uncultured Dysgonomonas sp.: one gene and its partner. Each later gene encodes a partner of the first gene's protein in a complex. Links are inferred from orthologs where the notes say so. Each region holds a gene or a part of one and is shown in the gene's direction. Other genes may lie near its edges. The genes, in order: meaB and scpA.

The links.
Region 2: the proteins of meaB (region 1) and scpA are in contact, whole or in part, in a crystal structure (PDB 8DPB), measured with the Methylorubrum extorquens proteins. The link is inferred for uncultured Dysgonomonas sp. from one-to-one orthologs. Residues at the interface, in SOR26638.1 of Methylorubrum extorquens: Arg20, Ala21, Ala24, Arg25, Thr28, Ser32, Arg33, Arg34, His37, Thr98, Gly99, Gly100, Ser101, Ile102, Leu103, Lys106, Thr107, Ala110, Ala113, Ile114, Asp115, Arg116, Ala118, Phe119, Ile120, Arg121, Pro122, Pro124; in SOR27001.1 of Methylorubrum extorquens: Glu577, Glu578, Asn579, Asp580, Gly581, Arg582, Arg583, Arg585, His596, Ala604, Ser605, Ala608, Asp609, Gly611, Phe612, Asp613, Val614, Asp615, Ile616, Gly617, Pro618, Leu619, Glu625, Arg628, Gln629, Val631, Glu632, Asn633, Asp634, Glu661.

Annotation. Positions count from the first base shown.
Region 1 is NZ_LT599032.1:167,396-178,834, forward strand. Bases 8,553-11,439 are described here. They hold meaB (methylmalonyl Co-A mutase-associated GTPase MeaB), read left to right. Parts: upstream 8,553-9,389; coding sequence 9,390-10,490; downstream 10,491-11,439. Other genes in these bases: QZL88_RS00725 (tetratricopeptide repeat protein), read left to right, coding at 8,553-9,163; QZL88_RS00735 (ROK family protein), read left to right, coding at 10,621-11,439. Also shown: QZL88_RS00705 (DUF4105 domain-containing protein), read left to right, coding at 1-66; QZL88_RS00710 (alkaline phosphatase family protein), read left to right, coding at 63-1,652; preprotein translocase subunit SecA, read left to right, coding at 1,702-5,016; gyrA (DNA gyrase subunit A), read left to right, coding at 5,262-7,853; more of QZL88_RS00725, read left to right, coding at 7,877-8,552. UniProt on the Escherichia coli protein: Binds and hydrolyzes GTP. Likely functions as a G-protein chaperone that assists AdoCbl cofactor delivery to the methylmalonyl-CoA mutase (MCM) ScpA and reactivation of the enzyme during catalysis.
Region 2 is NZ_LT599032.1:4,523,121-4,534,635, reverse strand. The notes cover bases 3,302-6,264. They hold scpA (methylmalonyl-CoA mutase), read left to right. Parts: upstream 3,302-3,690; coding sequence 3,691-5,838; downstream 5,839-6,264. Other genes in these bases: QZL88_RS18655 (AbiH family protein), read left to right, coding at 5,972-6,264; mutA (methylmalonyl-CoA mutase small subunit), read left to right, coding at 3,302-3,667. Also shown: QZL88_RS18670 (hypothetical protein), read right to left, coding at 1-558; more of mutA, read left to right, coding at 1,781-3,301; more of QZL88_RS18655, read left to right, coding at 6,265-7,159; QZL88_RS18650 (helix-turn-helix domain-containing protein), read left to right, coding at 7,376-8,236; QZL88_RS18645 (HAD family phosphatase), read left to right, coding at 8,484-9,122; QZL88_RS18640 (DUF2147 domain-containing protein), read left to right, coding at 9,261-9,689; membrane protein insertion efficiency factor YidD, read right to left, coding at 9,767-9,988; rnpA (ribonuclease P protein component), read right to left, coding at 9,985-10,404; QZL88_RS18625 (TonB-dependent receptor), read left to right, coding at 10,647-11,515. UniProt on the Escherichia coli protein: Catalyzes the interconversion of succinyl-CoA and methylmalonyl-CoA. Could be part of a pathway that converts succinate to propionate.

The DNA of each region.
Region 1 (11,439 bases):
ATGAATGTATTGCAACAAAAAAAGTTTAAGAAAAAAGCTGATTATAGCTTACCTAGAGCAAAATGATAAGAATAATAACCTCATTAGTAGCAGTACTGACTATTACATCCATTCAGGCACAGACCACTGTGCGTGAAACACCTAAATTGGTAATAGGCATTACTATCGACCAGTTAAGGGGGGATTATCTCGAACTTTTCCGAAACAATTTTTCAGAAAGAGGATTCAAGCGCCTGTTAAACGAAGGCTTGGTCTACCAGAATATTAAATTCGATTTCCCGTATCTTGACGATGCTTCCGCTATAGCGACCATATATACGGGTGCTATGCCCTTTTATCATGGCATTGTAGGCAACAAAAAATATCTGGCAGCTAAGAATCAGGAAGTATTCACATTTTCCGATCCAGCCTATTTAGGAAACTATACGGATGACAAAGTTTCTCCTTTAGCCCTCAAATCCTCTACTATTACCGATGAATTGAAGCTGGCAACAAAAGGAACTTCCGATGTATATTCGTTTGCCCCGCAAATATCGCAAGCCCTGATTACGGCCGGCCTTAGAGGAAATGCCGCATACTGGGTCGATGACTATACAGGAAAATGGGCATCCAGCACCTATTACAAAAACTTTTACTGGACTGTAGATCAAGAAAATAGAGGCAATTCTGATTTCTCAGTTCAGGCATGGGACATGCGATGGACCCCGCTTTTGAGCATTAGCGATTATAAGGCTTTTCCTTATGTGGAAAACAAGGCCTCTTTTACACATCATACCGGTACTGACAAAGCGACATACTTACTGGCAAAACAGACGCCTGTTGTAAATCAGAATGTGACAACCACAGCTTTGACAGTACTCTCTAAAGCTGAATTAGGAAAACGAACTAGTCCAGATTTTTTATCGCTCACATACTATGCAGGAAGTTACCCGAACGTAAGATCCGACTATTCATACGAAATCCAAGATGTATACATACGCCTTGACCGTGAGATAGAAAAAATTCTGGATGAAGTAGAGAAAACCGTAGGTCTGAAAAATGCATTGATATTTATCTCCTCCACAGGATATTACAATTCGAATGATGTCAGCTACTCTGATGGGCAAAACATCCCTGAAAATAAATTCTATGTCAATCGTTGCGAGGCATTGCTGAACATGTATCTGATGGCCATTTATGGCAGGGACAACAAATGGGTGGACAAAATATACAATGGCCAGGTCTATCTCAACAGGGAATTAATCAAACAAAAACAGATATCGTTACAGGAAATACAAGATAAAGCAGCCGAGTTCGTTTCCGAGTTCACAGGAGTGCAAGAGGTATATACTTCTTATCAGATACAGCACGGACAATGGAATCCTGTAATGGAATATTACAAGAATGGTTATACGAAAGAAACTTCGGGGGACCTCTTTATCGAGTTACAACCGGGGTATAAAATCGTAAACGAACAAGATGCTTCATTTAAAGAAAAACAAATACGGAACAATGCTATTGTCTGTCCTGTTATATTCTTCGGAAATAATATAAAGGCCGAAAGAATAAAAAGGACTATAAAGGCTACAGAGATAGCCCCTACGGTGTCGTACATCATGCGTATACGTTCACCGAATGCAGCGAGGGAAGAAGCCCTATCGGAATTGCTTTAAAATCTTTAAATCTTGAAACATTAAATTTTGAAATAAATAAACTAAATATATGGGATTCGCTGATATTTTATCATCATTATTCGGGAACAAATCTCAACGCGACTTAAAAGAGATTAATCCATACGTAGACCGCATTAAGGCTGTATACCCGTCGATAGAGAAACTCTCTCATGACGAACTACGTGCCAAAACTGCTGAAATCAGGCAACAGGTACAAGACTATGTGGCCACCGAAAAAAATAAGATTGCCGAACTGAAAGCCGGGGTTGAAGCACTGGAAATAGACCAACGCGAAGACGTTTGGGCAGAAGTGGACAAACTGGAAAAAGAAGTTACCGACAAATATGAAGAAGTACTCGAAAAAGTACTTCCTGAAGTATTTTCAATTGTAAAAGAAACCGCTCGCCGCCTCACAGAAAACGAAGAAGTTATTGTGACTGCCACTGAGTTTGACAAGGAACTTGCAGAAACACATGACTTTGTAAGTATAGATGGTGATAAGGCTGTTTATTACAAACGCTGGACTGCCGGAGGAAACGAAATAGTATGGGATATGATCCACTATGATGTACAGCTCTTTGGTGGAGTTGTGCTACATAAGGGTAAAATTGCTGAAATGGCCACGGGGGAAGGTAAAACGCTGGTAGGTACACTGCCTGTATTCCTCAATGCCCTTACCGGAAACGGTGTGCATGTGGTTACGGTGAATGATTATCTGGCAAAACGTGACTCGGAGTGGATGGGACCGATCTATATGTTCAACGGATTGTCTGTTGATTGTATAGATAAGCATCAGCCGAATTCGGAAGGCCGCCGCAAAGCATATCAGGCAGATATCACATTCGGAACGAATAATGAATTCGGCTTTGACTACCTGCGTGATAATATGGCAATTAACCCATCGGACCTTGTGCAACGCAAGCATAATTATGCGATTGTGGACGAGGTTGACTCCGTATTGATCGACGATGCACGTACTCCACTGATTATATCTGGGCCTATTCCCAGAGGGGAACAACAACTGTTCGAGGAATTCCGTCCGCGTGTAGAAATCATTGTTAAAGCGCAAAGGGATCTTTGTACAAAATTATTGGCAGAAGCCAAAGCAAAAATAGCTTCGGAAGATAAAAAAGAACAGGAAGAAGGAAGTTTGCTTTTGTATCGTTCATTCAAGGGACTTCCTAAAAACAAACCACTCATTAAGTTCTTGAGTGAACCGGGAGTTAAATCTTCCATGTTGAAAACCGAAGAGCATTATATGGCAGAGCAAATGCGCAATATGCATATTGTTACTGACGATTTGTACTTCGTTATTGATGAAAAAAACAACAGTATAGAACTCACTGACAAAGGAATAGACTTACTTACCGGTAATTCTGATGACCCATTATTCTTTGTATTGCCGGATATTGGCGCGCTTCTTTCCGATTTAGAAAATCAGTCGCTGACCGATGCCCAGAAAGCTGAAAAGAAAGACGAGTTGATGCAGAGCTACTCTATCAAATCGGAACGGGTACACACCGTAAACCAATTACTTAAAGCATATGCTTTGTTTGAGAAAGACGACGAATACGTTGTTATGGACAACAAAGTAATGATTGTAGATGAGCAAACAGGCCGTATTATGGATGGCCGCCGTTATTCAGACGGTTTGCATCAGGCTATAGAAGCAAAAGAGCGTGTGAAAGTGGAAGCTGCCACACAAACATTTGCAACTATTACCTTACAAAACTATTTCCGTATGTACCACAAGCTTTCGGGTATGACCGGTACGGCGGAGACAGAAGCAGGAGAGTTGTGGAACATCTATAAGCTTGATGTGGTTGTGATCCCTACCAACAGACCAATCGCACGTAAGGATATGAATGACCGCATCTATAAAACGAAGCGTGAAAAATATACTGCAGTCATCCACGAGATAGAAGAGCTTGTAAATCAAGGCCGAGCTGTACTTGTAGGTACTACTTCGGTAGAAATCTCCGAGTTGTTGAGCAAGATGCTCACCATGCGTAAGATCAAGCATAACGTACTGAATGCCAAGTTACACCAGCGTGAAGCAGAAGTTGTAGCCTTGGCCGGACAACCGGGGGCAGTTACCATTGCTACCAATATGGCTGGTCGTGGTACCGACATCAAACTTGCACCAAGTGTAAAAGAAGCTGGAGGATTGGCTATTATAGGTACAGAGAGACACGAATCGCGCCGTGTAGACCGCCAGTTGCGTGGTCGTGCAGGACGTCAGGGAGACCCGGGCTCTTCTGTATTCTACATCTCACTGGAAGACGATTTGATGCGTCTGTTCGCATCGGAACGTATTGCCGGAATGATGGACCGTATGGGCTTTAAAGAAGGCGAAATGCTTGAACATAACATGCTCAGCAAGTCGGTGGAACGTGCACAAAAGAAAGTGGAAGAAAATAACTTCGGTATCCGTAAACGTTTGCTGGAATACGATGATGTGATGAACTCGCAACGTGAAGTTATTTACAAACGTCGTCGCCATGCACTTATGGGCGAACGTATCGGAATCGATATCGTGAATATGTTCTACGACACTGCCGTGAATATAGTAGAGCAATATGCGGACAACCTTGACTACGAAGGATTGAAGATAGACCTGCTGCGCTTGCTTGCTATTGAAGTTCCGTTCGATGAAGCCAGCTTCCGCACGATGAAATCGGATGCAATGGTAGATCAGATATACGATACGGCAGTTCAGAACTTCAAACATAAGATGGACCGTCTGGCTGAAATCGCAAATCCCGTAATCAAACAGGTTTATGAAGAACAAGGCGATAAATTCGAGAACATACTGATTCCTATTACAGACGGAAAACGCGTTTATAATATATCTTGTAATCTGAAAGAAGCATACGACAGCCAGTCGAAAGATATTATCAAATCGTTTGAAAAGGCAATCGTATTGCATACTATAGATGAAGAATGGAAAGAACATCTTCGTGAGATGGATGAACTTCGCCAGTCTGTACAGAATGCAAGTTATGAGCAAAAAGACCCTCTGTTGATCTATAAACTGGAATCATTCAACTTGTTCAAATCTATGCTTAACAGTGTTAATGGTAAAGCCGTAACAATACTGATGCGCGGACAAATACCTGTACGTGAACCGGAACAGGTACGTCAGGCAGCTCCGGAGCAAAAGACAGATTATAGCCGCTATCGTACCGAACGTAACGAGATGGAAGACGGAAACGCTACTCAGGGAGGAGGACAAAGACCGCCGCAACCACAGGGTGCGCCGAAAATAGCACCCGTACATGTAGATAAAAAGCCGGGAAGAAACGAGCCTTGCTATTGTGGAAGTGGTAAAAAATATAAGAATTGTCACGGTAAAAACGAATGATCTCAGTGCACGAGAGAAATGAATTGGCAGGTTATATTTTGAATGCTTGATTTATCTCTCAAACCTGCTAATAATTAAATATAAAAAGCCCGATGAAATTTAGTATTCATCGGGCTTTTTTGGCATATTATATTTTCTTAATACAAAGAAAATTTGTATCTTAGCATGTTTTTTGAACACTAGAAAATACCTCATTTCGGAGGTACTTCACAAATATTTGAGAATAAAAATTTTATCTTAAAATAATGGCAGAAACAGAGGACAGAATTATTAAGATTAACATCGAGGATGAGATGAAATCTGCCTACATTGACTATTCAATGTCGGTAATAGTATCGAGGGCATTACCTGATGTAAGAGACGGATTCAAGCCCGTTCACCGCCGTATCCTTTTTGGTATGAGCGAACTTGGTAACGCATCTAACAAACCACACAAAAAATCCGCCAGAATTGTCGGAGAAGTATTAGGTAAGTATCACCCGCACGGCGATTCATCAGTTTATTTTGCTATGGTGCGTATGGCTCAGGAATGGAGCATGCGTTACCTGCTGGTAGACGGACAAGGTAATATGGGTAGTGTCGATGGTGATATGCCTGCTGCCATGCGTTATACAGAAGCAAGACTTAGCCGTTTGGCCGAAGAAATGCTAAAAGATATAGATAAGGAAACTGTTGATTTTCAGTTAAACTTTGACGATACGCTGAAAGAACCGACCGTTCTTCCTACACGTATTCCGAATTTGCTTATCAATGGAGCATCTGGTATTGCCGTAGGTATGGCTACCAATATGGCTCCGCATAATATGACCGAAGCTATCAACGCCACCATCGCATATATAGAAAATAAGGACATTGATACCGCAGGATTGATGCAACACATTAAAGCCCCTGATTTTCCATCCGGAGGCTTTATCTATGGATATCAGGGTGTTATAGATGCTTTTGAGACAGGCCGTGGACGCGTTATCATGCGTGGCCGTGCCGAAATAGAAGTGGAAGGTAACCATGACAAAATTGTGATTACTGAAATTCCATACCTTGTAAACAAAGCCGAGTTAATCAAGCATATAGCAGATTTAGTCGGTGAGAAACGTCTTGAAGGTATCAGCAATGTCAATGACGAGTCGGACCGTCAGGGAATGCGTATAGTAGTAGATGTAAAACGCGATGCAAATGCGAATGTAGTCCTCAATAAACTATATAAACTGACCGCATTACAATCTTCATTCAGTGTAAATAATATCGCCTTGGTAAAAGGTCGTCCTAAAACGCTGAATTTGAAAGAAATGATAGGGTTCTTCGTTGAACACAGAATTGATGTGGTAACCCGCAGGACTATTTATGAACTGCGCAAAGCCGAAGAACGCGCTCATATATTAGAAGGATTGATTATAGCTTCAGATAATATCGATGAAGTCATAGCCATCATCAGAGCTTCAAAGTCGCCTCAAGAGGCCATAGAAAGCTTGATAGAGCGATTTAATCTATCTGAAATACAAGCCCGTGCTATCGTTGAAATGCGTCTGCGCCAGTTGACAGGACTGGAACAGGACAAGCTTCGCAACGAATATGATGAAATACAGAAGTTAATAGCCTATCTGAATGAGATTCTGGTTAATGAAGAACTTCGTATGAAAGTTATTACGGATGAATTGATCGAAGTAAGGGATAAATATGGTGATGCACGCCGCACAGAAATTGTATATGCATCAGAAGAACTGAATCCAGAAGATTTTTATTCCAATGATGAAATGATCATTACCATTTCTCACCTTGGCTATATCAAACGTACTCCTCTTTCCGAGTTCAGAGCTCAAAACAGAGGTGGAGTAGGAGCAAAAGGCTCGGAAACCCGTGATACTGACTTTATTGAGCACATTTATCCTGCATCTATGCACAATTATATGTTGTTGTTTACACAGAAAGGGAAATGTTACTGGTTGCGTGTATTCGATATACCTGAAGGAACAAAGAATTCGAAAGGACGTGCTATTCAGAATCTGCTGAACATTGATTCAGATGACAAAGTAACAGCATTTGTTCGTGTAAGAGGTTTCAGCGATACCGAATTTATAAACAGTCATTACCTGATTTTCTGTACAAAAGAAGGTGTAATAAAGAAAACAAGTCTTGAGGCCTATTCCCGTCCACGTCAGAATGGTGTGAATGCAATTACTATCCGCGAAGAAGATAGAGTAATTGAAGTACTGATGACTGACGGCGAAAGTGAAATCTTACTTGCTAATCGTAATGGACGCGCCATACGCTTCAATGAAAAAGATGTACGTGTAATGGGTCGTACAGCAACCGGAGTACGCGGTATGCGTTTGGACGAAGACGGACAGGATGAAGTTATCGGTATGTTGGCTATGTCGAAAGAAGCCCAGAAAAACGAAACGATCATGGTGGTTTCGGAACAAGGCTATGGTAAACGTACAAATCTGAATGAAAAAGACGAAGAAGGAAACGAAATACTCGATGAAAACGGCGAAATTGTACCGGTTTACCGTATCACCAGTCGTGGAGGCAAAGGGGTTAAAACTCTTAATATTACAGAGAAAACTGGTAAACTTGTATCTATAAATAGTGTTACCGACGAAAACGATTTAATGATTATTAACAAGTCTGGTATCACTATTCGTCTAAAAGTTTCAGATATTCGCACTATGGGACGTGCTACTCAGGGAGTAAGGCTCATAAATCTGGGAAAAAGAAATGATGAAATCGCATCAATCTGTAAAGTAGAATCTGAATCAGAACCAGATGATATAGAAGAAGTTGACATTCTGGATAATGAAACAGACAATACAAACAATACGGAAATAACTGAGGAATAATTAATTTAAAAATAAATGATTTTATGAAACGTATATTATTAGTAACATCATTATGCTTACTTGCCAGCTTTTCGTTCGCTCAGAAGAAAGCTGTAAAAGATGCTAAATCAGCGATGAAAAACAATGTTCCGGAGGCAAGAGAACTGATTAAACCTGCTCTGACAGATCCGGAAACAGCAAGTGATCCTGAAACATGGAAAATAGCGGGAGACATTGAATACAAAGCTTTCGACGATGAGCGTACATTGGAGATGCAAAAAGAAATAACAGGGAAAGGTGGAAACGAAGAAGCTATGTATGTTGGGCTATACAATATGTATGACCCATATATCAAAGCAGACGAACTGGGCCAGATACCTAATGAAAAAGGACAGGTAAAAAATAAATTCAGAAAAGATATCGTTAAGAATATGAGAGATGGCCACAGATTCTACATCAATGGTGGTGTTTTCTATAACGATAAAAAAGATTTCAAAAAAGCAGCAGACTTCTTTGAAAGATACTGGGAACTACCAACACTTGCAATGTTTGAAGATACTCAAGCAGACTTCAACCTGCAAGATACTACATATCAGACAATTAAATATTATGCAGTAATCAGTTCAATCCAGTCTCAAGACCATCCACGTTCAATAAAACTGTTGAGAAAGCTAATAGCAGAACCATACATTCAAAACAGTACATACAAAGAAAGTGATGTATATGAATTGCTTACAAGTGAGTATCAACAAACAGGTGATAGTGTGGCTTATGTAAGTGCTTTATTGGAAGGTGCTCAGAAATTCCCTAAAAATAAATATTTCACTCCAAATCTGATTAATGAATATATCAGAGGAGGTAAGACTACAGAAGCTATCGCATACCTTGATCAGGCAATCGTGAATGACCCTACAAATACATGCGACCTAATGAGCGTGAAGGCATCTTTATATTCAGAACAAAAAGATTATGCTCAGGCAGAACCTGCATATCAGACTGCCCTGAATGCTGATGCTAACTGCGAAAGAGCATTAGAAGGATTAGGTGTATTATATGTATTACAGGCACAGGATATGAAGGAAAAAGCCGGACAATCTACTAACAGGAAAGAACAGGCTGATATGGACAAACAAACTACAGAATTGTACTCAAAAGCACTGCCATATCTGGAAAAATATCGTGAAATTCTGAAGAGTAAAAATGCTGACAGTTTAGATTTAAGACCAGCATTAATGAAATTACAGAATGTTTATTATAACCTAAGCCTTTTGAATGTAGATAAATCGAAAGAATTAGATGCAATAGATAAAGAACTTAGCGCATTGAACTAAGTTTATAAATAAATACACAAGAAAGCATCTATAGAGATTTCTATAGATGCTTTTTCTTTTATTATCTTCTTGTTTTTTGCTATATTTACAGCTAAATTTAAAGATTAAATTAATCAAGGAATAAGCTCAGATAAAAGTTATATAATTACTATTATGTTTAATTACATCTTTCAAGAATCTCTTATAACTTTACGATATTGACTTATTCATAGCAATAAGCACATACATGGAACATTTCGAAAATGACGAACAATTTCAGGGATTGCGCGTAAATAAAGGTACAGGAGAACAGCCCACAGTTAATCCCTACTTAGATAGCTTCAAAAAATTCAAACGTAAAACATATACCGTATCCGAATATGTTGAAGGTATACTCAAGGGAAACATAAGCATTCTGGGACAAGCTGTTACACTTATAGAAAGTGCAAAGACAGAGCATCAGTCTATAGCACAGGAAGTTATAGAAAAATGTCTACCATATACAGGTAACTCTGTACGTGTGGGGATTACAGGTGTTCCAGGTGCAGGAAAAAGTACCTCTATAGACGCTTTTGGGATGCATATCCTAAAAGAAAATGAAGCCTCCAAAGTGGCAGTATTGGCTATAGACCCATCCAGCGAACTTACTAAAGGAAGTATTTTGGGGGATAAAACCCGCATGGAACGATTATCTATAGAAAAGAGAGCCTTCATCCGCCCCTCCCCTTCTGCTGGCTCACTTGGCGGTGTTGCACGCAAAACGCGGGAAACAATAATTCTTTGCGAAGCTGCCGGATTTGATCGTATTATAGTTGAGACTGTTGGGGTTGGACAATCTGAAACGGCTGTACATTCAATGGTCGACTTCTTCCTATTAATCCAATTAGCCGGAACCGGAGACGAATTACAAGGGATCAAACGCGGAATAATGGAAATGGCAGATGGAATTGTTATTAATAAAGCGGATGGTAATAATATCGAAAAGGCCCGTTTAGCCCAATCTCATTTTCAGAATGCACTACATCTGTTTCCCCTACCCGATTCCGGTTGGCAACCTAAAGTGTTGACATATTCCGGTTATTATGAAATAGGAATCGATGAAGTGTGGAATATGATAGATGAATATATCGATTTTGTTAAAAAGAGTGGTTATTTTGAACATAGACGCAATTCACAGTCCAGATTCTGGATGTATGAAACTATTAACGAACGACTGAAAAGTAATTTTTACAACGATCCGGAGGTACAGAAAGAGTTGATTTTATGTGAAAACCAAGTGTTAAATTCACATATGAGTTCATTTGTTGCAGCTAATAAAGTGTTGGATATATACTTAAAACGCTCATAAATAACCTCTTTTTAACTAAAGGAATGCTTTATTATTCACTTTTAAAGTCCTTATTTTACCACAGAATTGATTATATTTGTACGCATTATCACAAAAATAATTTCATTGTTTAATTAACATAATATAAATCATGGAAAAACCATATGCTATTGGAATCGATATCGGTGGAACTAACTCTGTTTTCGGTATAGTCGACAAGCGCGGCCATATCATAAATCAGGGCTCTATAAAAACAGGTGCTTACAAAGAAATAAACGAATATGTAGACCATTTATCTGCTGGCGTTCAGGAGATAATAGACCAGGTCGGAGGTTCGGGAAATATCAAAGGTATTGGAGTTGGAGCACCGAATGGTAATTTTTTCACCGGTTGTATCGAATTTGCACCAAACCTCCCTTGGAAAGGTGTAATTCCATTGGCTCAAATGCTTACTGACAAATTAAATATACCTGTAGCTCTTACGAATGACGCAAATGCTGCTGCAATTGGGGAAATGACCTATGGTGCAGCACGCGGAATGAAAGATTTCATTGTTATTACACTGGGAACCGGTGTAGGTAGCGGTATCGTGGTAAATGGACAGTTAGTATATGGACATGATGGATTTGCCGGGGAATTAGGTCATACAACAGCTATTCGTGAAGGCCGTATGTGTGGTTGCGGAAAAAAAGGATGTCTCGAAACCTATAGTTCAGCAACTGGTGTTGCCCGTACAGCTAGAGAATACCTGCAAACAAGAAAGGATCCAAGCGTATTGCGTGAATTAGCCATTGATGAAATTACATCAAAAGATGTATACGACGCGGCAGTAAAAGGAGATAAACTGGCTAAAGAAATATTCGAATATACAGGTCAGGTTTTAGGTGAATCATTTGCCGATTTTGTAGCATTCTCCAGTCCTGAAGCAATCATCTTATTTGGAGGCTTAATAAAGGCAGGTAAGCTAATC
Region 2 (11,515 bases), 4.4 Mb from region 1 along the record:
GAAGTATTCCAAAGCATCGCTCGTCAATACAGGCAAAGTAGTTGCTCCTACGCCTTTGACAGAGGATGTCGACTTTGTCAGTCCAAACTGCTCTATATAAAGTTCATGCAAATTAACAGTGAATTCCTGTGTTCCTGAGTTATAAGAGGGATCTGCCGTATCTGTAGGCAGGACAATCGAAGGCATATAAAAAAACTTAGGTGTCACGGATGATACTTCCGGAAAGAGTTTTACCCATTTATTTCCGTCATTATAATAATGGCCGGGGGTCACATCGCCAGCTGTAGCAGTATTATAAACAGTCATACCAGCCACATGAGCAGATAATGGGCTAGCCAATGCTGTTGAGGACAGCGATACACGAGGCAATAAAAGTCCCTTACTGGATGTTCCTGTGCTGGTTTCTGTAAGATCCAATAAAGCGTCTGCATTAGGTATTTCTCCCGAACCAATTGTAACCTGAGCTTGTGTAATTTGGCAAAAACATATTACTAGACACAGTAATAGCAGTCTGTTTAAAGTTGTACCTTTCTTCATAAAAATAGTTATTTGTTTCATTTTGTGTTATGTTTACGATATAGTATCTAATGTATCTCTTATAAATATTTATTTGTAAAAAAACCCGGTGCAGTAAGAATATCAAGTGGTAAAGACCTTGCACCAGCTACTTTCACAAGCAACGTGGAATGCAGCGAAGACAATATATTTAAAGACATAGACCATTGATAGTAAATGCTATAAAATGCATCTACAAAAAATCTCTTTCCACACCGGATTAATTGATATATTTTTGAAAAATAAAAACTTGTCATTAAAAGTAGGACGGATTTGTAAATATAAATTTTGTTGGTTATATTGAGACGGGATAAATGCGCATAAGAAGACGTATAATACCTGCCAGATTGTAATAATTGGTAAGTAATATAAAATGAATTGAGGAAGTTTAAAGATATGCGTGTTTCATCTCTCTCTCTCTCTCTCTCTCTCTCTCTCTCTCTCTCTCTCTCTCTCTCTCTCTCTCTCTCTCTCTCTCTCTAATAAAATAGGTGTAACTCCCAAATTATTAGAAGAAAAAATACTAAATAAACTGAGTTTATTTATAAAGCTAATGTGTGCTAAATGAAGTTTGAACATACCCAAAGGGTCGTAAAATGAATTTGTCTATTTATCTTATTTATCTCTTAGCAAAGATATGTGCTCTATAGCAAAACTAATGTATACATTTGTGTCATAAGCAAAATATTATTGGCAGCACTAATATCACAAAGCCCAATGGTATATACAAAATATGACACACTTTTTACCAATCATAAAAAAAAGACAACGATAAATATCCAACACTGCATAAATAAAACTTTTTATGACATTCTCATACAGGCTAAAGTATTTAAATCAGGACAAGATCATATTTTTCCCAAAGCAATCTATTAGTATCACATTTCTTTGATTATTCTATAATAAAGTTCACTACATACTCGTTTAACTTTCTCATTTATTGCATCCTGAAACGAAGCCAATCTAATCTAGCATTGACACTTTAACACCTCTTTTAACCAATTACACCAATTTATACATTGCTCGTTAGATTTTTTAGCCTTTAAAACTTTACTAACCAAACAAAATACTTTACTTTTGTACTGCATTTTTAAAAAGTATAACTATTTGAATGTAAGCACATATAAATATTATTTATACGAACATAGATAAGCAACATATAATCAACTAAGAATCAACACGATTACAATAAAACCTATATACATTTAAACAATAAAAATTAATCATGGCTAATCAAAAAGAAAAGCTTTTCTCAGACTTTCCACCGGTATCTACCGAAGAGTGGATGGCTAAGATTACGGCTGACCTGAAAGGGGCCGACTTTGAGAAAAAACTTGTTTGGAGAACAAATGAAGGGTTCAACGTAAACCCGTTCTACAGAAGTGAGAATACAGTAGGCTTGGAAACAACCGATTCTCTTCCGGGTGAGTTTCCATATGTACGTGGTACCAAGAAAGACAATGACTGGTATACACGTCAGGATATCTGCGTTAATGATTTCAAGGCTGCCAATGCAAAAGCTCTTGACGTATTAAACAAAGGTATTACATCACTAGGCTTCTCTATCGATGGGGATGATGTAAGTGCTGAAAACATCAAGACTCTTTTGAAAGACATCTTACCCGAAGCTGTAGAACTTAATTTCAGTACATGTTATCGTAAATCGCTCGAATTGACTAAAATTCTTGTAGAATACTACAAAGAATCGGGCGCAGATCTACTGAAATGTTTTGGTTCGGTAAATTACGATCCATTCAAACCACTTTTGAAAAAAGGTCGTGATGCTGAAGGATGGGTCGAAAAAGCTGCTGAAATAGTAAAAGTTGCTGCCTCACTCCCTCGTTTCCGTGTATTAGCCGTAAATGCACATGCTACAAATGATGGTGGTGCATACATCTATCAGGAACTCGGATATGCATTGGCTAATGGTAACCAAATCTTAAGCGCTCTTGTTGAGGCTGGCTTGGATGCTACATTAGTAGCGAAGAAGATTAAATTCAACTTCGGTATCGGAGGAAACTATTTCATGGAAATAGCAAAATTCCGTGCTGCACGCTGGTTGTGGGCAGAAATAGTTGATGCTTACAAACCTATATGCAACCATGACTGCCCTAACAAAGCGGAAGATGGTACTTGTCGCTGTGCTGCAAAAATATATGCACATGCACAAACATCTACTTTCAACAAGACAGTATATGATGCGCATGTAAACCTGCTTCGTACGCAAACAGAAGCTATGTCTGCGACTATTGCAGGGGTTAATTCACTCACAGTACGTCCATTCGATGAAACATATAAAACATCGGATGATTTCTCTGAAAGAATTGCCCGCAATCAACAGTTATTATTGAAAGAAGAATGCCACTTTGATAAAATCACTGATCCGTCTTCAGGTTCATATTATATAGAAAACCTTACTAAGTCTATCGCAGAACAGGCTTGGAAACTATTCCTTGAAACAGACGAAAAAGGATTCTATGAAGCATTGAAGGCCGGAACAGTACAAACTGCGGTGAAAGCATCAGCCGATGCTCGCTTCAAAGGTTTGGCTACCCGTCGTGAGATACTATTGGGAACCAACCAGTTCCCTAATTTCACAGAAAAAGCAGAGAGCAAAATTGTGGAAAAAGAAAGCCACGACTGCGGTTGCTCTAAAGACGCTCCATATCTGGCATTGCCTACCGATCGTCTGGCAACTGCTTTTGAAAGTATGCGTTTAGCTACCGAAAAACATGGCGCACCTACTGTGTTTATGCTTACTATCGGTAATCTGGGTATGCGCCTTGCACGTGCTCAGTTCTCCAGTAACTTCTTCGCTTGTGCCGGTTACAAGGTAATTGACAACTTAGGTTTCGAAACTGTTGAAGCCGGAGTAAAAGCCGCTCGCGAAAAGAAAGCCGACATTATCGTACTTTGTTCCAGTGATGACGAATATGCAACACTTGCACCTGAAGCTCATAAGCTAATTGCAGGTAAAGAGCATTTCGTAGTAGCAGGAGCTCCTGCTTGCATGGATGAACTGAAAGCTCAGGGAATAGAACACTTCGTTAACGTGAAGAGCAACGTCCTTGAAACACTAAGAATGTTCAATGCTAAACTGGGAATCAATTAAGTAAGTAGCTAAAATTAAAAAAAATGAAACCAAATTTTAAAGATATAAACATTAACAAAGCAGGTTTTGCAGCTACAGATGCTACAAAATGGGCTGCAGATAATGGTATAGAAGCTAACTGGATGACTCCTGAGTTAATCCCGGTTAAGCCTGTTTATACAAAAGAAGACCTTGAAGGCATGGAGCATCTCAACTATGCTTCGGGACTTCCTCCATTCCTACGTGGACCATACTCCGGTATGTACGCTATGCGTCCCTGGACAATCCGTCAGTACGCAGGATTCTCTACTGCTGCCGAATCGAATGCATTTTACCGTCGTAACCTTGCATCAGGCCAGAAAGGTCTGTCCGTAGCATTTGACCTTGCTACTCACCGTGGATACGATGCCGACCACCCTCGTGTAGTTGGTGACGTGGGTAAAGCCGGTGTATCTATCTGTTCGGTAGAAGATATGAAAGTACTGTTCGATGGTATTCCATTGAACCAGATGTCCGTTTCGATGACAATGAACGGTGCCGTGCTTCCTGTACTTGCATTCTATATCAATGCAGGTCTTGAACAAGGCGCTAAACTGGAAGAAATGGCCGGAACAATCCAGAATGATATCCTAAAAGAATTTATGGTGCGTAATACATATATCTATCCACCTGAATTCTCAATGAAAATCATTGCTGATATCTTCGAATATACATCACAGAAGATGCCTAAGTTCAACTCAATCTCAATCTCGGGTTACCACATGCAGGAAGCCGGGGCAACAGCAGATATCGAGTTGGCTTATACACTGGCCGACGGTATGGAATACCTGAAAGCAGGTATCGAAGCAGGTATCGATGTAGACGCATTTGCTCCACGTTTATCATTCTTCTGGGCTATCGGAATGAATCACTTCATGGAAATAGCTAAGATGCGTGCCGGACGTCTGTTGTGGGCAAAAATAGTGAAGAGCTTCGGTGCTAAGAACCCGAAATCACTTGCACTTCGTACCCACTCCCAAACATCGGGATGGTCGCTGACAGAACAAGACCCTTTCAACAACGTAGGCCGTACATGTATCGAGGCTATGGCTTCTGCTCTTGGTCACACTCAGTCATTACATACCAATGCGCTGGATGAAGCCATTGCATTACCAACTGACTTCTCTGCACGTATCGCGCGTAATACTCAGATATATATTCAGGAAGAAACATATATCACTAAGGAAATCGACCCTTGGGCTGGTTCTTATTATGTGGAAACACTTACTAACGAACTTGTACACAAAGCTTGGGATCTGATTCAGGAAGTACAAAAACTTGGAGGTATGGCTAAAGCTATCGAAACAGGCCTTCCTAAAATGCGTATCGAAGAAGCTGCAGCCCGTACTCAGGCAAGAATCGACTCAGGTAGCCAGACTATCATCGGTATCAATAAATACCGTTTGGAGAAAGAAGACCCAATCGATATTCTTGATGTGGACAATACAGAGGTTCGCCGTCAGCAAATCGAGCGTTTGAACGATCTGAAAGCGAAACGAGACAATGAAGCGGTTAAGAAAGCTCTTGCTGCAATCACTGAATGTGTAAAAACAAAGAAAGGCAACCTATTGGAACTTGCAGTTGAAGCTGCTCGTCTTCGTGCAACATTGGGAGAAATATCCGATGCTTGTGAAGAAGTGGTAGGCCGCTATAAAGCAATAATCAGAACAATTTCAGGCGTGTATTCATCAGAAAGTAAAAAAGACCCTACTTTCCACGAAGCTCAGAAGCTTGTGGAAGAGTTTTCTAAGAAAGAAGGTCGTCAACCTCGTATTATGGTTGCCAAGATGGGACAGGACGGACACGACCGTGGTGCTAAAGTTGTAGCAACAGGTTATGCCGACTGTGGATTCGATGTGGATATGGGGCCATTGTTCCAGACTCCGGAAGAAGCTGCCCGTCAGGCTGTGGAAAACGACGTGAACGTACTTGGAGTTTCTTCTCTTGCTGCCGGTCACAAAACACTTGTGCCTCAGGTTATAGCTGAGTTGAAAAAACTTGGCCGTGAGGATATCATCGTCATTGCAGGTGGTGTAATACCAGCTCAAGATTATGACTTTTTATACAAATCGGGTGTTGCTGCCATCTTTGGCCCTGGTACTTCGGTAACTAAGGCTGCTGTGCAGATAATGGAGATATTGCTGGCTGAGTAATTCCAGTCGGAAAAGATAGTATCAAAAACTCCTGCTCATATTTGAGCGGGAGTTTTTTGTTTATAACTTTTTGTATTAGAACTGATAATAAGAAAAAGAAAGAGGTATTTTTGTTAAAACAGAAGAACACGTTATGAATAGAATAATTCTTATTGGTAATGGATTTGACTTGGCTCATGGATTGAAGACAAGTTATAGGGATTTTATTGATGATTATTGGAGAGACTTTATATCGAAAGTATATAATGATGCGATTTTCGAATCATATGAAGATGGATTAGTCAAATTTGATGCTAAAGGTTATCAATATAATACTGGAACAGGAGACAAAGAACCTGTTATTTATTTAGAAGAAGGAGAGAAACTAGATTCATATCAGGATATCAAATCACTAATTGCTGAATTCTATGATATGACCGATGATTATTATAGTTTAGATATTAGCATATCTTGTATAAATAAATTCTTTGAACAAATATCCGAGCATGTGGCTGATATAAATTGGGCGGGTATTGAACATGAATATTATGAAAGACTAAGAAAATGCAAAAATCATAAAGAGGCTGAGGTTTTAAATAAAGAACTAAAGCAAATAGAGAGATTACTTGAGGAATATTTAACAAAGGTCTGTAAACAGGACGTTAAAATGAATCAATCTATCAAGGATGCCATTATGCAACCTCCGATAAATAATGAAATAGCATTTTCAAAGAAAGAGATGTTAATTAGGGAGATTTATGCGGCATCATTGCTAAGCACTAATCATCCAAATATACTGGTGAAAAGATATGTGAAAGAAAATAATAAGTACTTAAATAATATAAAAATCAAAAAAACTCTATTTTTAAATTTCAATTACACACAAACGCCCAATCTATATCACGCACCAATGTTTGAAAATCATATCCACATTCACGGCGAACTCAACAACCCTAAAAACCCCATAATCTTCGGCTACGGAGACGAGCTCGCCGAAGACTATAAGCAAATAGAAAACCTGAATGATAACGAATATCTCAAAAACGTAAAGTCTATCCGTTACCTCGAAACAGATAATTACAGAAAGATGCTAAGTTTTATAGAATCTGAACCATATCAGATATTTGTTATGGGACATTCGTGCGGAAATTCAGACAGGACATTATTAAATACCTTATTCGAGCATGAAAACTGCGTATCAATAAAACCTTTTTATCATCTTCGTGAAGACGGCACAGATAATTACAATGAAATAGTCCAAAACATCTCCCGCAACTTCACCAACAAAGCCGCTATGCGCGAACGTGTAGTAAACAAAACCTATTGTGAACCACTAACCTAAATACCCTTCTACCCAAAGAAGAATAATATACTCATTTACAAATAATTAAAATCAAAACCACCATCCTTCCATCTTCCTCTAAACAAGTTGGCTTTCATCTGTGTTTACTCATTATGATACCAGATTTCCGCAATATTACACCAAATATCCACAAATCCGGTAATATAAAAAATGATATTATATATTTGCACGCAGAAAAGACAATAGACATAGACAATGAAGGATGTAATAGAGAATATTCCGTCTTTAGAAGCAGATTTTAAAATATTCAGAGATGCCGGGCATATGCCTGTCACTTCTCATCAATCTTCCATTCAGTTTGGAATTGTTGCTTTTTGTACTAAAGGAAGTGCGGAGATAACAGTATATACAAAGAAGTATCGTCTGGCAGAGAATGAGCTTGTTATACTCTTACCTTGTCAGTTAGTGGCTATTAATGAAATAAGCAAAGATTTTACAGTAAATTATTTCATTATTTCACAGGCGCTTTTCAATGACACATTAAGTGGAATCTGCCGCTTCTCTCCCCTATTTTTCATTTATATGAGAAATAAACTTCATTATGAACTAAAGGGAGCAGAAATAGATAAATTTATGGAGTATTTCAATGTACTTTATAAAAGAGCCGAGTCAAAAGATTTTCTATTTCGCAGGGAATACATAATTAGTCTGTTGAGGCTGCTTTATCTCGACTTATACAATAATTATAAGACAGATTTACTGTCGGGTATTTCAAAGATGGATGCCAGAAAAGAAGAACTGGCGTACGACTATTTCATGCTGGTAATGAAACATTATAAAGAATATAAAGATGTGGCATTCTATGCCGAAAAGCTTTGTATTACACCCAAATATCTCACATCGGTAATAAAAGATGTAAGTGGCAGGCCGGCTAAGGATTGGATCTCGGAATACGTGGTATTGGATATAAAGTCATATTTAAAAAATTCAACACTAAATATCCAGCAGATAGCATCCGAAACCAGATTTTCCAATCAGGCTTCGCTGGGCAGATTCTTCAAACAGCATACCGGAATGACCCCTTCCGCATACCGGGCAGGCAGGCAGGAATTATAAAAGATTATTTATGCTGATAAGATAGTTGAGAAAACATCCCAATATATACAACCAGATCAGGTTGGAAGTGTAGTTTTGTAAAGTTTGTGTAAAAATAGATCCTGTGAGTCGTGAGATTCGCAGGGTTTTTCTTATATCCATCAATAGGTTTCAAACCAATCGTCTGAAAATATTAAATCAGTCAATAAACTTACTGAATCAGTAATCTGTTCTATTATAATAGTATTTACCCATAAATCATAACCAGATGAAAGATCAATTTTGTGTATTATTCGGACTTGATGGAGTACTGATAGACAGCGAATCCCAAAATAAAATCATATGGAAATACATCGCCGATAAATACGGCTCGGAAACGGCAAATATGGAACAAGCGGTAAATGGGAAAAGCCTGCATGATATTCTTTCTAAATACTTCTCTCACCTTTCCGAAGAAGAGAAGCACAAGTTGGTAAATGAACTGAAAGCACACGAAGCCAATTTGAGAGTTCACGAGATAAAAGGTCTCAAACACTTCATTGAAGACCTGAAAAAGAATGGCATTAAAATGGGGCTGGTAACGAACTCCAGCCAGACTAAATTAGATAATGTATTTAAGCAAACCGATCTGAATAGTACAATGGATACAATTGTTTCTATCGAAAACCTATCCAAATTCAAATCTTCAATATCCGGCTTTGAGTTGGCCGCCAAGGAATTAGGTTTTGAGCCAAAAGATTGTTTCGTATTTGAGAGTTCATTAAGTGCTATAGAGACAGCTCATCTGAATGGCATGAAAGTGATAGCCCTGAAAGGTACTCTCCCTAAAGAGGCATTATTACATACTACGATAAAGATTATCTCTGATTTCACTGAAATCTCCTTAGAAGAACTAAGGAAGCTATAAACAACTGGCTATCAACAATAATAAATTTTGAATTCTTATATTCTATAAAGAATTTGAATTTTAATAGTTTCAAAAGAAACTATTTATATTATTTTCATTACTTTCGTGACCGAATAACAACTTTAAATAAATAAAAAGATGAAATTGAAATTTATATTATTAGCCGGGCTATTTATCTCCATACTATCAGCCAACGCACAAAGTGTTACAGGCAAATGGAAAACATTCGATGACGAAACCAAAGAAGCAAAATCGATAGTTGAAATAACTGAGCGGGACGGTAAAATATACGGTAAAGTAATTGAAATACTCAACCCTGCAAAGAAGAATATAAAATGTACAAACTGCTCCGGAACCGATAAGGATAAGCCCGTTTTAGGTCTGGAAATCCTGAAAGGTTTATCGAAAGACGGAAAGGAATACAGTGATGGAAAGATTCTTGATCCGTCGAATGGAAAGCTTTATAAATGTATTGTCTCTCTTGATGGAAACGATAAGCTAAAAGTTCGTGGCTATGTGGGTATTTCGGCTTTCGGACGTACACAAAACTGGGTAAGGGTAAAGTAGTAAGCCGTAAGAAATAAATCATTATCATAAACAAATATTAGAAAGAGGACGGATGTTTATTCGTTCTCTTCTCATATTTAGGGTACAGGGTCATAACCATGACCACCCCAGGGATTGCATCGTGCAATTCGCTTTACAGCCAACCAAAACCCTTTGAGGGGCCCGTATTTCTTTATAGCCTGTATAGCATACTCTGAGCAGGTAGGCGTATAACGGCACGACGGTGGAAGCATCGGGGATATGCTGTATTTGTAGAAATAGACCGGAAACAGGAGAATCCATGATAGCATTTTTTTCATTGCTTACCTCCTTTCAACCTTTCAGATAATACAGTTATTGTCTTCAATATCGCTTTCTCTATTTCAGTATACACAGGCAGTTCATTTTTAAGATATAGAAAGGCAATGTCCATCCGCTTATCTCCAGAGCGTAATAAATCCTGATATGCTCCTTTATTCAATCTGAAAGCCTCTTTCACCAAACGTTTTACCCGATTACGTTTTACAGCTCTTTTAAATTTCTTCTTAGATACACTGACCAGAATAGAAGCAATTTGCTTTTCACTTTCTGTATCATCTTCTATCAGATACACTACCCGCAGAGGATAAGCAACAAACGACTCTCCCGAAGAAAAAAGCTTGTCTATGGATTTTGTACTGCACAATCTTTCTTCTTTAGCCAAAGTATTCTTCTTAGGAGAGACTTCCGTATTCATTTATATATCTAAAATCAGAACACAAAGGTATGAAGATTTCCCTCTTAATCCGGATTTTTAACAGACTTATTTAAACATGTTGGTATCCGTCCCTCTTTTAACGAGCACATAAACATTTCATATATAAAATCTTACAAATTAATTTCAAATTAATTCATTTTTATCTGTAACCTTTTCCCATCCATATCCGTCATATCAATAAACAAAATCAATATTAGTAAAATAAGTAAAACAATGATATTATGAAACGTTTATTAACCCTTCTCACTCTTTTTGCTATCATAACATCCATATCAACAGCACAAATCAAAATATCGGGTACGATAGTAGACACTGATACTCACGATGCTTTGGAGTTTGTAAATATCGCCTTGCTCAATCAGGATTCAACGTTTGTAGCCGGAGCATCATCTGATACAAAAGGACTTTTTGCCTTCAATAATATACCAACCGGAAATTATATACTATCCGCAGCATTTGTAGGTTATAGAAAAGCATATATCCCCGTTAACGACGTCAATAAAAATACAGATATAGGCAGCATTCCGTTAGAGGCCTCGGATATAGCACTCAAAGATGTGACTGTTACCGCAAATGCCGTTATTCAAAAGGCTGACAGGAAAATCATCGTACCTTCCGATGCTCAGATAAGGGCATCCAACAGTGGTGTCACTCTTCTCCGCAACCTGCAACTATCACGTATCATCATCAACCCGATAAATAATACAGTAACCGTACCCGGAGGAGACGCCGTACAACTACGAATCAATGGCGTTGAGGTTACTATTGCCGAAGTGGTTGCGCTTCAGCCCGCAGATATTATCCGCATCGAGTATCATGACGATCCGGGAATGAGACATAACAATGCGGCTGCTGTAATCGATTATATTACCCGCCGCAGGGAATCGGGCGGAAGTGTGTCTGCAAACCTCGCAAATGTGCCGCCCTCTATCATGGGATGGGGTGAGAACTTCGCTTCAGCAAAAGTGAACAATAAGAAATCGGAGTTCGGAGTTAATGCATACTGGTCGCGCCGAGGTATAGACTGGACCCGCGAAAATCAGGAAACGTTTGTATTGCCCGATAAAACACTGCAACGGATAGAAGAGGG